One region of the Paenibacillus sp. P46E genome, then DNA from elsewhere that is predicted to be linked to it. Evidence: riboswitches for the same ligand, from Rfam matches in the RefSeq annotation. Region 1 holds a riboswitch; the other holds the start of a gene.
What was found. Region 1 has a riboswitch for cyclic di-GMP ahead of A3849_RS32145 (PA14 domain-containing protein). Riboswitches for the same ligand answer to the same signal wherever they lie in the genome.

Region 1 (7,634 bases):
CTGCTGACCGACTGGAGCATGTTCAAGGATATTGATCTGCATAAGCTTGCGGAGAGCATGCGCCGCCAGGTGCTGATCGATGGCCGTAATGTGTACTCCAAGGAGCAGATCGAGGGAACTGGCCTCGAATACCATTCGGTCGGCCGCCCGCAAATGGGGGGCCTGAGCGGCTACTCCCCCAGCGTAGCCGGTGCAGTCTAATCGCTCTTGCCCTTAACTGCCGCCAACAAGCGGCAATGCTCGGATCTTTAGCAGGGAGCTTCGCCTGCGGGTGAAGCCAGCTGAATGTCAAAGGAATTCACTGTAGCCATGCTACGGTGAAAATGCTGCCTGGGAAGCTGTCTAGGAATGGAACGGAGAGGAATTTTGGAACTGCAGGAGCGTAGCGTCCGCCTTTGTCTGCGGATTTCCACCGCCAATAGCGGTTTAAATCAAGAAATCTGCAGACAACAGCGGCCGAAAGTCCAAACATTCCTCGCAGAGACTTCCGCAACAGTTGACCTTAAGCATTGTCACGCAGCATAAAGCGAGAGTGGCATTCCTATCCTTCATGCGTCAGCCACCCGGCAGAAGCGCACAATAACAATCCGATATTATCGCGACAACACATAAATAGGAGGGTTCACTTATGAAACTGGTACTTCTATCTGGCGGTTCTGGTAAACGTCTCTGGCCTTTATCCAATGATTCACGTTCCAAGCAATTTCTGAAGGTACTGCAAAGTCCGGCAGGTGAGCCGGAATCTATGGTACAGCGTGTATGGAGACAGCTGCAGGAGACAGGTATGGCGGAATCCTCTTACCTTGCGACCGGCCGCAGCCAAGTGGAGATGATACAGAGCCAGCTCGGCACAGAAGTGCCTATCATTGTGGAACCGGAACGCCGTGATACCTTCCCTGCCATCGCATTGACTGCAGCTTATCTGTATTCGGTGGCAGGCGTGTCTCCCAGCGAGACCGTGGCCATTTTGCCGGTCGATCCTTATGTTGAGGCATCATTTTTTGACACCGTTGTCCAGCTTGAAGCAACGATGGAACAAAGCGGCGCAAACCTGGCGCTGATGGGCGTTGTTCCGGAACTGGCTTCCGAGAAATACGGCTATATTATTCCTACCAGCGATGAGGCAGCGGCAAGCGGCTATCTGCAAGTGAGTCACTTCCAGGAAAAGCCGGACCGTGTACAGGCCGAGGAGCTGATCAGTAAGGGTGCTCTGTGGAACTGCGGAGTATTCGCTTTCCGTCTGGGATATTTGCTGGATATTTTGCAGCGTAAAGGTCTGCCGTTGAACTATGAGGAGCTGCAGAAGCAATATAAATTGCTGGCTTCCATCAGTTTTGACTACGAAGTGGTAGAAAAAGAGGAGAACATCGTCGTTCAGCCTTACGCCGGTTTCTGGAAGGATCTTGGCACCTGGAATACCCTCACAGAAGAAATGAGCAGCAACCACGTGGGTAAAGGGTTCGTGACTGCCGATTCTGAAGGAACCTGCCTGATCAATGAACTGGATATTCCGATTACAGTCATCGGTGCGAAAGATTTAATCATCGCAGCCAGTCCGGATGGCATTCTGGTCACTCACAAAGCGGAAAGCCCGCGGATTAAGGAAGTGCTGAAGTCTTTTGAACAAAGACCGATGTACGAGGAACGCCGCTGGGGCCACTATAAGGTTATTGATTATGTGAAATATGATGAGGGCAACGAGGTGCTGACCAAGCGGATTTTCATAGCCGAAGGTAAGAACATCAGCTATCAGCTGCATCACAAACGCAGTGAAATCTGGACGATTGTCAGCGGAGAAGCCAGCATTGTGCTGAATGAGAAGATGCATAATGTGAAAGCGGGAGATGTAGTGCGCATACCGGAAGGCACGAAACATGCTATCCTGGCGCTAACCGATGTAGAGTTCATTGAGGTGCAGACGGGTTCAGAGCTGGTGGAAGAGGATAATATCCGCATCACACTGGACTGGAAAGATATTGCTCTTCATCAATTCATTTCTTAATGTAGCTACAATAATTACGCTGTAAAATTCGACTGAACCATCCCGGTTCATAGATAGGATAGGCCTAAACCTAGGGCTAAATTATCTATTTACCCAATTGTGTCAAATCCAAAACAGGTATTAAGAACCATTTATTAAGAAAAATTCATTAATGCTCTAAACTAAAAATTTAATAGAGACGATACTTACGGTAAGAGGGATAATTCCTTCCAAAACGAAAAAGGCAAACCTAATCGAAAGATAGGGACGCAAAGCTATAGGGCCTTCGAAAGAGTGGCAGCCTGGCTACCGAAAGGAAGATGAATTTTGACAACTTACCGTAAGTCGCGTCTGCTGTGTACCATGTTAACTATTGCCCTGTTATTGACTGTTGTGCCACTGAGTTTGGGGGCTGCGCCTTCGACCGCAGCTGCTTCGAGTTCTTCAGCACCGGTGAATCCGGATGCTTCAGCTGAAGCTGTCAAGCTGCTTGACAATCTGTACGCCATTTCCGGAAAAGGCATTATCACAGGCCAGCATGACTACCTGGAGAGCCCGGATGAGTTCAGCAACAAACTGAAGGGAACCAGCGGACAATTCGCTGCCCTCCATGGCTTCGAGCTTGGCGTGATCAGCGGCCAGTCGGAAAGTACTGCAGCAACTCAGCGCCAAAATGTAGTGAACAGTGCGATCAACTGGTATAAGAATGGCGGCATTGTCGCTATGACCTTCCATGAGCAGCTGCCCGGGACCTCCTATCTGTGGTCCAATGTGCAGAAGACGCTCAGCCAAGAGGACTTCAATAAGTATGTAACACCTGGAACAACCCAATACAACAGCCTCATCGCCGATCTGGACAAGGTGGCGGTTTCGCTTAAAAGCTTGCGGGATGCGGGCGTTCCTGTACTTTGGAGACCTTACCACGAAATGAACGGCAACTGGTTCTGGTGGGGGAAGAAGAACAATTTTGCAGAACTTTGGAATATTATGTATGATCGCTTTGTAGGCGTTCATAAATTAAACAACCTGCTGTGGGTATGGAACCCGAATGCTCCCAATGCCTGGTCTGATCCCTATGAACTGACCTATCCGGGGGCGGGTAAGGTAGATGTCCTTGCAGCAGATATATATAACAATGACTATATGAACAAGTATTATGACAACCTGTTAAGCCTCGCGAACGGCAAACCCATTGCCATTGGCGAAAATGGTGAAATGCCAAGTACAACCAAGCTCCAGCTTTCCCAGAGAAATTGGGTATACATGATGAACTGGGGAAAAATGCTCTATGAGAATAACAGTACAGATACCATCAAAAATTTCATGAGTGACAGCTACACAGTATCGCTTAATGAATATAAAGCGGGGGTAGTGCAGACACCTGCTCCAACGGCTACACCCACAGCAATACCGACGGCGACGCCAACGGCTACACCGACAGCAACGCCAGCTGCCACACCAACGCCAACTGCTACGCCGGTACCTTTACCCACAGCAACGGTAAAGCCAATAACTACCCCAGCGTCCGGTGATACTGTACAAACGCCTGTTGTGAATGGCCTTCACGGAGAGTATTTCAACAACATGACGCTTTCGGGCACACCTGCATTGGTCCGTGACGACGCTCTGCTTAATTTCAACTGGCGTCAAGGCTCACCGGACACCTCCCTTAAGGTGGATGGGGTCTCGGCCCGCTGGACCGGGCAGATCAAGCCTTTATACAGCGAGACCTACCAGATTATCACTACTTCTGACGATGGTATCCGTGTCTGGGTTAACGGCACAGCCGTAATCGACAGCTGGACCAAGCAGAGCGGAACTGAACGTATCGGAAGTATCCCTATGACGGCTGGGCAGCTCTATGATATCAGAGTGGAGTATTATGAGAATGCAGGCGATGCCAACATTCGTCTGATGTGGCAAAGCGCAAGCCAGGTCAAAGCAACCGTTCCAACAAGCGCATTATTTGTTAATACGTCAGCAGCCAGCATAAGCAAAACATCACTTGCAGTTGTAGCCGCATCAACACCGGCACCAACACCAGTGCCGACACCGGCACCAACACCGGTGCCAACACCGGTGCCAACACCGGCACCAACACCGGTGCCGACACCAGCACCAACACTGGTGCCGACACCAGCACCAACACCGGTGCCGACACCAGCACCAACACTGGTCCCAACATCAACACCAGCTCTTACAGCGGCTCCTGCTGCAAACGGGCTGCAGGCGGAATATTTTAATAATATGCAGTTAACTGGTGCTCCGGCAGTTGTGCGCACCGATGCCTTGCTGGATTTCAACTGGCGGCTGGGAACACCGGATGCTGCGATTGGCATTGATTTCTTTTCCGTAAGATGGAGTGGCAAGATCAAACCGCTGTATAGCGAAACCTATCAGATTTATACAACATCAGATGATGGTGTCCGCGTTTGGGTCAATAACACTCTTGTCATTGACAGCTGGATGAAGCAGAGCGGGACCGAACGCACAGGAAGCATAAGCCTGCAAGCCGGGCAACTATATGATATCAAAGTGGAGTATTACGAGAACCAAGGGGATGCAAGAGCGCGGCTGATGTGGGAGAGTCCAAGTCAAGTCAAGGGGACGGTCCCTGCCAGCGCACTGTTCCTTCCTTCCGCTTCCTAAAGTACTGCTGAATTCATCACCGAACGCCGATACTGGTTAAGACGTTACAATTCTAAAATCCTAAAAGTCCGATGGCCCTGCTATACAGCAGGGCTACTAAGCTATTTGTCTGCATTGCCGCAGGATGATGTAACCCTTGAAGGGAAGATCATCCATAGGCGTCAATGACAGCACTTGAGGCTGGAGAGAGGAGATTACATTGAACACTTACCGTAAGTACCGGCTTTTTACTACGATTATACCTATTATTTTCATCCTTTCCCTGCTGCCATGGAGTGAGGTGCGCAGTCTTGCCGTCGAACGAAGTATAGACATTCCTGCGGAGTCAGAGGCGAAGGCAAAGGCAGTCACACCAGTGAATCCTGCGGCTTCGAAGCAAGCGGCCAGCCTGCTCGATTATCTGGTTGACCTGGGAGGAAAAGGCGTGATTTCCGGGCAGCATGATTATCTGGAGAGCCCGGATGAATACAATAACAAACTGAAGAATGCAGCGGGAGATTATGCCGTCTTGCATGGTTACGAGCTTGGAGCGATCAACAACCAGTCCGAGAGGACTATTGCCCGTCAGCGGCAGGGTGTTGTGGATAGTGCTATCGAATGGCATGAAGACGGCGGTATTGTGGCAATGACGTTCCATCAGAATCTCCCCGGCACAACACCTGAATGGGCGAACGTCCACATGAGCCTTAGCCAGGAGAAGTTCGATGCCTACGTAACTCCGGGCACCCCGCAATACAAAAGTCTCCTTGCTTCCCTTGATGAGGTTGCCGTCTATCTGGGGGAATTGCGGGATGCAGGGGTTCCTGTCCTGTGGCGTCCATATCACGAGATGAACGGGAACTGGTTTTGGTGGGGCCAGAAAGATAACTTTTCCAAGCTCTGGGACATCACTTACGACCGTATGGTCAACAAGCATAAACTAAATAATTTATTGTGGGTGTGGAATCCGAATGCACCGAATGAGTGGGCAGATCCTTATAGTGCCTACTACCCGGGGGCGGATAAGGTGGATATATTGGCAGCAGATATCTACAATAATGATTACAAGCAGTCCTACTATTCAGATCTTCTCAATCTGGCTGATGGCAAGCCTATTGGCATAGGAGAGAGTGGAGAGCTTCCAGACCCTGTCACATTGTCTCAAACCCAGCGTAAATGGGTATATACGATGACATGGGGGAAAATGCTGACTGAAAAAAATGACCTCCAGAAAATCCGAAGCTTTATGACGGATAAGTACACGGTTTCGAGAAAGGAATACATTGAATCCCTAAGCGCCAAACCGAACACTCCGGTGCCCGTTATTGCCAAAAAAGGCTTAACAGGAGAATATTTCAACAATGCCGAACTCTCAGGGACTCCTGCACTGATCCGTAATGACAAGAAGATTGATTTTAACTGGCATGGAAACGGTCCGGCTGCGGGCCTTAATAAGGATACATTCTCCGTTCGCTGGACGGGTAAAATCAAGGCAGGCTACAATGAGAAGTATACCTTCACTGCTTCCTCGGATGATGGCATACGCGTATGGATCGGCGGCCAGCTAATCATCGACAGCTGGAAGAAGCAAAGTGGTGTCAGCCGCGAAGGAAGCATGCAGCTAAGTGCAGGAGTCTCTTATGACATTAAGGTCGAGTATTACGAGAACCGCGGAGATGCAAGCATCCGTTTGATGTGGAAAAGTCCGAGCCAGAAGAGTGCGGTCATTTCCCCAAGTGCCCTTTCCTTTCCTTGATGAACGAAGCAGAACAGCCTTTACAGAGTTGAACACGCACCCCGGAAGAAAGCGAGGACAAGGGAATGAGAACTAGGACTAAGAAAAAATCATACAAACCCCTTCATATTCTACTAAAATTCGTAGCACTGACCGTCTTGTTTCTGTTGTCCGTCTCTGTCTTCGGAGATGACGGAACGAATAGGGGCAAGGTGGAAGTAGACATGACCAAGCTGTCTTCAGCTAGTGATGTTGGACCGGATCTGCCGGAGGGCACAGTGCTCTGGGAGCTGGGGCAGCATGATGGATCGGCAAGAGAATTTGCGGAGACTGGCACCTCGAATGTGGAGGGAGTGGTTAATACCGCTTCTTCTACTCTAAAAGCCTCTGTGCTTCAGAAGATCCCTTCTGGGCTCAGAGGGGATACTAATCCCGAACTGCGGATTTCGTACAAGCTGGATAAGATCCCGGTGAACGGGGTCTTATTTCGCGTAAGCATCCTGGATGCTTACAAATCCGTACCGCAGATGAGTGTATTCTCCAACCGCCAGCTATCGGGAATCATTCAGATCGCCGGTGTTTCCGGAACGGACAGCAAATATACCTTCCGAAAAACATATGAGCTGTATATTCCGAAGGAGCAGCTGGTTACCGGTACCAATGAGCTGAAGCTGCAGGTCACACGCGGAATTTATTCCTCTGACATGGAGGATAAATACAACTGGTGGACCTGGGACAACCTCAGCCTGGAGTCCCTGAAGTCTCCGATCAAGGAGCCGATTCATGGCAGCTACACCCTGACCGGCACTATGGTCAACAATAAGCAGTTTTATTTTGACGAGGGTGCGGTTACGCATCTGCCTTATATCATGAAGTGGCTTGGGGTAGCTTACAGCGGGAATATTATGCGCACTAGCTGTGCCAGCGATGTCGGGCGTTCCTGTTCCAATATGGGGGATTATTACAAGGTCCTCAAAGATTACAATATGCAGGCTGTAGCTTTGTACCTGTATACCGGAGATATCAAGCTTAAGGAAGATGGCTCGCTGCCGGATGACGCGGAGAAGAAGCTAACCGATTATTTCGAACAGTACAGCCCGTACTTCCAGTATTATGAGGTGGATAATGAGCCGGGGCTGTTCAACCGTTCCAAGGCGGTGAACCTGGCTATTGCCGAATGGCTGAACAAAAAAGGCAAGACTATCGCCCCCCATCTGCAGACCGTAGCTCCAGGCTGGGCCTATTGGCCGGATTACAGTAAGGATTCCTGCGGCAATCAGAAGGGCACGG
Region 2 (7,634 bases), on a different contig from region 1:
TATGGAGAACGGATCGTGCAGGTCAACAAGTTCCCGGTCGATATTGCTCCAGAAGGCCATCAGATTGTAATTTCGCATAACGATAAACCGGGTATTATCGGAGCTGTCGGTACACTGCTTGGGGAGAACGACGTCAATATCGCCTCCATGCAGGTAGGACGTAAAATCGTTGGCGGCGCTGCGATCATGCTGCTCACCGTCGATAAGGCGGTTCCTCAAGCCGTTCTGGTGAAACTGGCAGGACTGCCGGAAATCAACACCGCAGAAGAAATTGTCTTACTGTAAAAAGTAACTCTTGAACAAATGCTCTTTGGAGAGCGGGCATCCGCCTGCTGTTCCAAAGAGTTTTTTTTCTATTTCGGATGTGTCATTCCCCTGAGCCTAAAGCACTAGAAAAATGTACGTTGTCTAAAGTGAACAACATTACCGCACTATTATAAGGAGATTCACACAAAATTCATGCCCGAAAGACCTATTTAAGCATTTTTATGTCAAATTTTACAATAGACCTCTCCCATTGAAACCGCCTATAATATTACAATACACAACATTATTTTAGGAGGAACTTTTTATGATGGACTGGATGAACAAGCTTCCGTTAAAACAGAGAATTAGAGCCGGTTGTTACTTGATTGCCGCTTTATTCGCTGTCCCTGTACTAATTACACTTGTAGTGATGGGCAAGATGATTATCGGGATTATAATGGTGGCGGTATTGGCTGCACTGACCTTCCCTCTCGCACGCTTCATTGAGAGAACGCTTACATCTTCATTCGATGATATCTCCAACGTAACCCACACAATTGCCAAAGGTGACTTTACCACCCGGGCAGATGAGAACGGTTCCATGGGTGATGTCAGCCGTTCCTTCAATACAATGATCGACAAGCTGAAGAAAATACTTACCGAAGCGTCCCAGATTACCCGCCATGTCATGGATGCCAGCCGCGGAATCGAGGACAAGAATCAGAATCTGAAGATCGTAATGGCCCAGGTCTCCTCCTCTTCCAATGAACTGGCTCTTGGTGCAAATGAAATCTCCGTGGACATCGCCGATATGACTGAATCCATCAAAGACATTGAAACCAAGGTTTCGAATTACACAAGCTCTACCAAAGAAATGAACAGACGTTCCATACATACACTAGAATTAGTTGAGAAAGGCCGCCAATCCGTAGATACTCAAGCAGAAGGTATGCGCAAGAATATACAAGCTACCCAGAAGGTTGCCGACACGATTGAAGCACTATCACACAATGCCCGGGGGATCACGATGATCACCAAAACCATTACAGAAATCGCCGAGCAGACCAACCTGCTCTCACTCAATGCATCAATCGAAGCAGCACGCGCGGGTGAACATGGTCGTGGATTCGCTGTTGTAGCCCAGGAAGTACGCAAGCTTGCTGAGGAATCTACAGCCTCCACCAAAGAAGTATTCAGTCTGGTGCGCAGTATTGAGAATGATATCAAGCAAGCGATTGAGAATATTGCCATCAATGAGGAAGTTGTCCAAGTGCAAAATGATATGATCATTGAAACCGCAAATATTTTCGCCCAGATTGTGCAAAGCGTTCAATATATAACCGAACAAATTGCCGCTTTCTCTTCTGAGAGTGACCTCATGCTGGAGAGCGCATTGAAAATCTCTGGAGCAATCGAAAACATTTCTGCTATTACAGAAGAAACTGCGGCGGGAACCCAAGAGGTATCCGCAGCAATGAACGAACAAATAAATGCCCTGCACTCTGTTGCAGAAGAAACAGATAAAATGACTCAAGCAGTATTTCAACTCCAGAAAACGATCCATATCTTCAAATTTTAATCCCCTTTTTCTTAGACCGATTCATATGAAGCGGTCTTTTTTTGTTCACAAAATAATCAATGTTATTTTCAGCAAATTCAGTTTTTTGGCAGCAGCAAGAACCGTTATTTCTTTTGCACTTCTCTCCGCTATTTTTAATGAAAAAAATAAAATGTATGCAATGGGATTGAAAGGGTGTTTTGAACATTAGTCTTATTAACCCAGATATAAAATGAGTACACCTGATTACTCCAATGTAATCCTCCATTTCCATACATAGGGATAGTTCAATATACCTGATATATTTCCGTTTCAATATTTCTTCACAATTTGTATTATTAAGACTTTTTTGCACTAGATTATTTTTTGGATTCGCCCTGTTTTACAACTCAACCGGACATCTTCTTACAATTGACATTGTTCGTTAATTTCGTCATAAACTGAGCTTTTCAGCACAAATATATTGACAAGAGAGGAGTTAGAAATATATTGTAAAGTAAAAATATGCATTATTTTCAATACATCATAACGGCAAAATTCTCCGAAAGGGAATGACGCAAAGCCATGGATCTACAGTCTCATTTTTATGGGACCAAGACAGCCAGGTTGCTGAACAACCGAAGGTCTGGGAAACCCCCGTTCTTAACGGTTATTCATTGCAGCCGACCTGTACTCTCGTGAGTGCAGGTTTTCTATTGTTGGCTAAATAAAAAACATTGGGTGGGTGGATTATCTGAAAACGGTCGCAGATTATATGGCTGAGGCACTACGAAACCTCGGCGTAACACATTCCTTTGGCATAATCGGCAAGTCTATTTGTCCCGTAGTTCTAAAAATGGTAGATTACGGGATTGAATTTATTCCTGGCAGACATGAGTCCAGTTCCGGGTTCGAAGCAGCAGGTTATGCTCTCAAAACCGGCAGGCTGGGTGTAGCTTTTGGGACCTCGGGGCCAGGCGGAACCAATCTTCTTACTGCTGCAGCGCATGCAAAAGCGAACAACCTGCCTGTACTATTCATTACAGGGCATCAATCTATCAAGGAACTGGGAATTCCACAGTGCCAGGATTCTTCGTCATATCTGGCTGACCTGGCAGACATGTTCAGACCGGCTACACTCTTCAGTAAACTGGTGGAGCGAGGCGATCATTTCAGCACCTTATTTAACCATGCTATTTCCATCGCTCTGGGCGGGCAGCGTGGTCCGGTCCATTTATGTATACCGTTTGATGTGCAGACGGAAATGCTGGAAGAATGCCGGATAGTGATTCCAGAGCGTGAACATCTCGTAAGCACTGCTAATTTCGAACGTGTAATTTCAGCAATTAATACCTCTAGCAATCCTCTTATTATTGCCGGCAAAGGGGTTAACCGTTCTATTGCACACCAAGAGCTTATTCAGCTGGCTGAAACTTTTAACATCCCTGTTGTTACCTCACCGGGAGGAAAAGGTGCGATCCCTTGGGATCACCCGTTATACCATGGACCAATCGGTGTTGGCGGCTGCAAGCACGGTGATGATTTATTGAACCGCAGTGATCTGTTCATTGTGCTTGGATCACGTCTGAGTGACATGACGATCTGCAATCTAAAGGCTGAAAATCACCCTAAAACACTTATCCAATTTGATGTTGACCCTACCTTCGTAGGAAAAATTTTATCTTCACAGACCATCTCTATAGGCGGCGATTTACGCGATAATTTGTCTTTTTATCTAAAGAATATAGATACTGCCGCTATAAAAAAACACATAACAGAAACCGATGTTGATTATGCGGAAGAGTTGCCTGTTCTCTCCAAGCTGTCACTAGCTTCGGTTATGAGTACCCTAAGCGATTTGATTCCTTACAACAACACCGTTTTTGTGGATGACGGCAGCCATGGCTTCAACGCTGTAAAATGGTACAACGTGAAAAAACCGGGCAGTTTTGTCTTTGATGCCTATTTTGCCTGCATGGGCAATTCCATTGGCATGGCCATTGGCGCTAAGGTCGCTTCTCCTGAAGAAACTATTTTCTGCATAACCGGGGATGGCTGCTTCATGATGCTTGGTGCTGAAATCAATACTGCAGTCTGCAAGAATATTCCGGTAATCTTTATCGTAGTGAACAACATGCAGCTGGATATGGCACTTAAGGGAATGGAGAAAACCACAGGCAGAATTGACGGTACAATCTTCGAGGTACCTATGGATGCCGTGAAATTCGCTGAGTCGCTCGGAGCCACGGGCTATAGATGCGAAACTACTGAGCAATTCAACAATGCTGTACAAGCTGCAGTCGCGTCAAACCGTGTAGCTGTCATTGAGCTGTTGACGGACCGTGACGAAGTGCCTCCAACGGCCCATAGGACGTTGAATCTCAACTAAGTTCATAGCAGCGGTAAGAATCAAGCTTACTATGGCCGATTCCTTGCCGCTCATCAAAATTCAGGAGGCATCTCTGTGGAAAACACCAGTAACAGCGGTCTAAAGCATTTTACCAACCTATCCGGCGACTACGGTGCCAAGGCACTGGCTCCAATTAAAGAGCATTTCCCCGAACTGGCCGAGTACATCATGGGCAACGCTTACGGGGATATTTTTCAGCGCACAACGATTGGTTCTGATTGGAAAGAAATTGCTGTTATTTCTTCTTTGATTACTATGGGGCAATTTGAACAGCTCGGAGTCCATTATGTGATGGCGCTCCGCGTCGGAATAACTGTGGACCAGATCAAGGGAATCTTACTCCACCTGGTGCCTTGTATCGGTGCTCCAAGAGTCATTTCAGCCTTTAATGTGCTGCTTGCAACGCTTGAGGAAATCCAATAAATTCTTCTTCAACAATTTTATACACAATTCGACTTTTTTCTTGCTTATTTGAGAAATATATGATTATATTAGAGGGAAAATATCCCAAAACTATAGTTTTCGTGTCGAATCAAAGCGTAAAACCAAAAGTTATTTGGATATATTCTATGACTGAACGACAACGTACAGTCGACATTTCCGTTAATCGTTTCACACATTTAATTTTGGGAGAGATGAGCACATGGGTAAATTTATTTTGAAAACCGATTCTGTTAACAAGGTCATTAATATTGAATTAGAAGGCACTTTCTCCAATGAGGATGGTCTCAAATCGATTCAAGCTTATCAGCAGACCGTTAACCCGATCACACCTTCAGAATACGCACTGCAGATTGACTGCAGAAAACTAAATGTTACTGCTCCTGATGTTGTGCCTCTGCTGGAAGGCTGCTTCATCATGTTCAAAGCTGATGGTTTTGAAAAAGTAAGCCTGACCCTTGAAAATAACCCTATCCTTAAAATGCAACTCGCACGTCTCGGCCGTAAAGCTGGACTTGATAACCTGGAGATTGTTTCAACTGTTCAATCTTAAGTATTGTTTCAAGACTCACCAGCCTGAATGATGGTTGTGAAGCAAGTTTTGTACAAAACTTGAGGGCGGGAAGAATCGCTCATTAACTTTTAGGAGGATTACCATGGCCGGGATACGGATTAAGGACATTGATATCTATCATCCAAGCAAAAAGATTGGCAACGACTTTTTCATACAACATTTTGACGAAAAAGGTATTGATATCCGTGGCCTCCTGGCTACTCTTGGCCGTGATAACCGCTATAGCATCGACAGCAATGAAGAGAATTCTCTGACCATGGCTTTTGAGGCGGCAAGCAACGTACTGGACAAGACCGGGCTTACCGGGGCTGACATCGACCTGATTGCCTATGCCAGTCAGACTCCTGAATACATCTTCCCGACGAACTCACTCATGATTCACCGATTAATCGGTGGGGCTTCCCACACCATTTGCATCGACAGTAATGCCAACTGTGCAGGTATGACTGCCTCGGTGGAACAGGTAAGCCGCCAAATGATCGCCAATCCAAGAATCCGCCGCGCACTGGTAATCGGTTCAGACCACGTTGCTCCGCATGCGGATAAAAACGATCCTGTCTATTTTGCCAACTTTGGTGATGCTGCCGCTGCTGTTATTCTGGAGCGGGACGAGAATTCGGTGGGCTTCATTGATTCTATATATCAGACAGACACATGTGTCTATGGGAACTCGATGTTTCCTGCGGAAGGCTTAGCTAACCTTGGACGCGGTGGTGTAGGTGCCGGAGAGTTCAATGTGAAGTTCATTCCTTTTGATGACTCCATCTGTGTAGATGCAGCCTCGGAATCAATCAATACATTGCTGAGCAATAATGAGATCGCTCCCGAGTCTATCAAAGCCGCCTGCTTCTCACAGCTGTCTCTCCCTAATATTCGCGCCGTATCTGACAAAATAGGCATCGACACCGACGTTGCGGTCTACATCGGCGATGAATTCGGCTATACTTCGACAAGCAGTCCTTTTGTCGCCCTGCACAAAGCAGTGACTACTGGAATGATTGAACGCGGTGACAAAGTGCTCTTCTGGACCGTTGGCGCAGGCTGGCAAAATGTTGCTTTTGTAATGGAATACTAAACATTATTCGTGATACCTAAAATGGCCCGCAAGCAGATCATCTGCTTGCGGGCCATTTGCGATTAGTCTATCTAATAAGTTCGCTGCTCTGATAGCGATTCATTCCATACTCGTTAACGGTGACCTTCATGCTTCTCCCAGCCCATGGTCCGCGACACAGCATCCTGCCAGGCATGGTAACGAAGCTCACGCTCTGCCGGCTCCATAGCAGGCGAGAATACCTTCTCAGCCTTATTAAAGCTATCGAGCTGTTCCCGGTTCCAAATCCCTGACGTAAGGCCGGCAAGCAGTGCTGCCCCCAGTGCGGTAGTCTCCGCATACATGGTACGTGTAACCTCACTGCCTAGAATATCCGCTTGAAACTGCATGAGCAGATCGTTGCGCACCGCGCCTCCATCGACCCGCAGTCCCGTGAGCGGCATGCCTGCATCCTTTTCCATCGCACCGATTACATCTCTTGATTGAAAAGCAAGGGATTCCAGGGTAGCCCGTACCAGATGACCTGCAGTAGTTCCGCGTGTCAAGCCAAAAACCGCTCCGCGGGCATACATGTCCCAGTAGGGTGCTCCCAGTCCTGTGAAGGCCGGAACGACTACAACACCTTCACTGTCCTCCACTTCCCCCGCTTTTCCCTCTGAGTCTGCAGGACCTTCAATCAGCCCCAGGCCTTCATGCAGCCATTGCACCGCTGCTCCGGCTACAAACACGCTGCCCTCAAGGGCATAATACAATTCATCTCCCATACCCCAAGCCACCGTTGTCAGCAGTCCGTGGCTGGAAGCCACCGCCTCAGTGCCGGTATTCATAAGGATAAAACAGCCCGTGCCGTATGTATTCTTGGCACTTCCGGCTTCAAGACAGGTATGCCCAAACAAAGCGGCCTGCTGATCTCCCAGCACCGAGCGAATTGGAATTTGAGCTCCAAACCATTTACTACTTGCTGCTCCGAATTCCCCTCCGGACATTCTTACTTCGGGCAGAATTGAACGAGGTATCCTAAGCTCGGCAATCAACTGCTCATCCCATATCCGCTCGTGCAGATTGTAGAGCATGGTGCGCGAGGCATTCGTCACATCCGTTGCATGTACAGATCCTCCTGTGAGCTTCCAGATCAGCCAGGTATCGATAGTTCCTCCAAGTAGTTCGCCCCGCTCCGCACGCTCACGCGCCCCAGGAACATGATCCAGAATCCAGGCTAGCTTGGTTGCTGAGAAGTAGGCATCCACTACAAGTCCAGTCCTGGCAGCAATCACATCCGCAAGTCCGCGCCGTTTCAGTTCTTCGCACTGCTCGGCCGTTCGGCGGTCTTGCCAGACGATGGCCGGGTAGATAGGCTTCCCGCTGTCCTTCT

Region 2: linked by a shared signal. The riboswitch ahead of A3849_RS24495 (thiamine pyrophosphate-binding protein) and the one ahead of A3849_RS32145 (PA14 domain-containing protein) in region 1 are both predicted to bind cyclic di-GMP.

Annotation. Positions count from the first base shown of each region.
Region 1 is NZ_LVYZ01000047.1:29,784-37,417, reverse strand. It holds gene A3849_RS17880 (UDP-glucose dehydrogenase family protein) at 1-201, shown strand, start outside; gene A3849_RS17875 (sugar phosphate nucleotidyltransferase) at 629-2,002, shown strand; cyclic di-GMP riboswitch class I at 2,215-2,295, shown strand; gene A3849_RS32145 (PA14 domain-containing protein) at 2,309-4,630, shown strand; gene A3849_RS17850 (glycosyl hydrolase) at 4,830-6,365, shown strand; gene A3849_RS17845 (discoidin domain-containing protein) at 6,569-7,634, shown strand, end outside.
Region 2 is NZ_LVYZ01000066.1:5,021-12,654, forward strand. It holds gene serA (phosphoglycerate dehydrogenase) at 1-285, shown strand, start outside; gene A3849_RS24490 (methyl-accepting chemotaxis protein) at 575-1,825, shown strand; cyclic di-GMP riboswitch class I at 2,325-2,418, shown strand; gene A3849_RS24495 (thiamine pyrophosphate-binding protein) at 2,529-4,172, shown strand; gene A3849_RS24500 (carboxymuconolactone decarboxylase family protein) at 4,248-4,616, shown strand; gene A3849_RS24505 (hypothetical protein) at 4,837-5,187, shown strand; gene A3849_RS24510 (3-oxoacyl-[acyl-carrier-protein] synthase III C-terminal domain-containing protein) at 5,291-6,283, shown strand; gene glpK (glycerol kinase GlpK) at 6,397-7,634, opposite strand, start outside.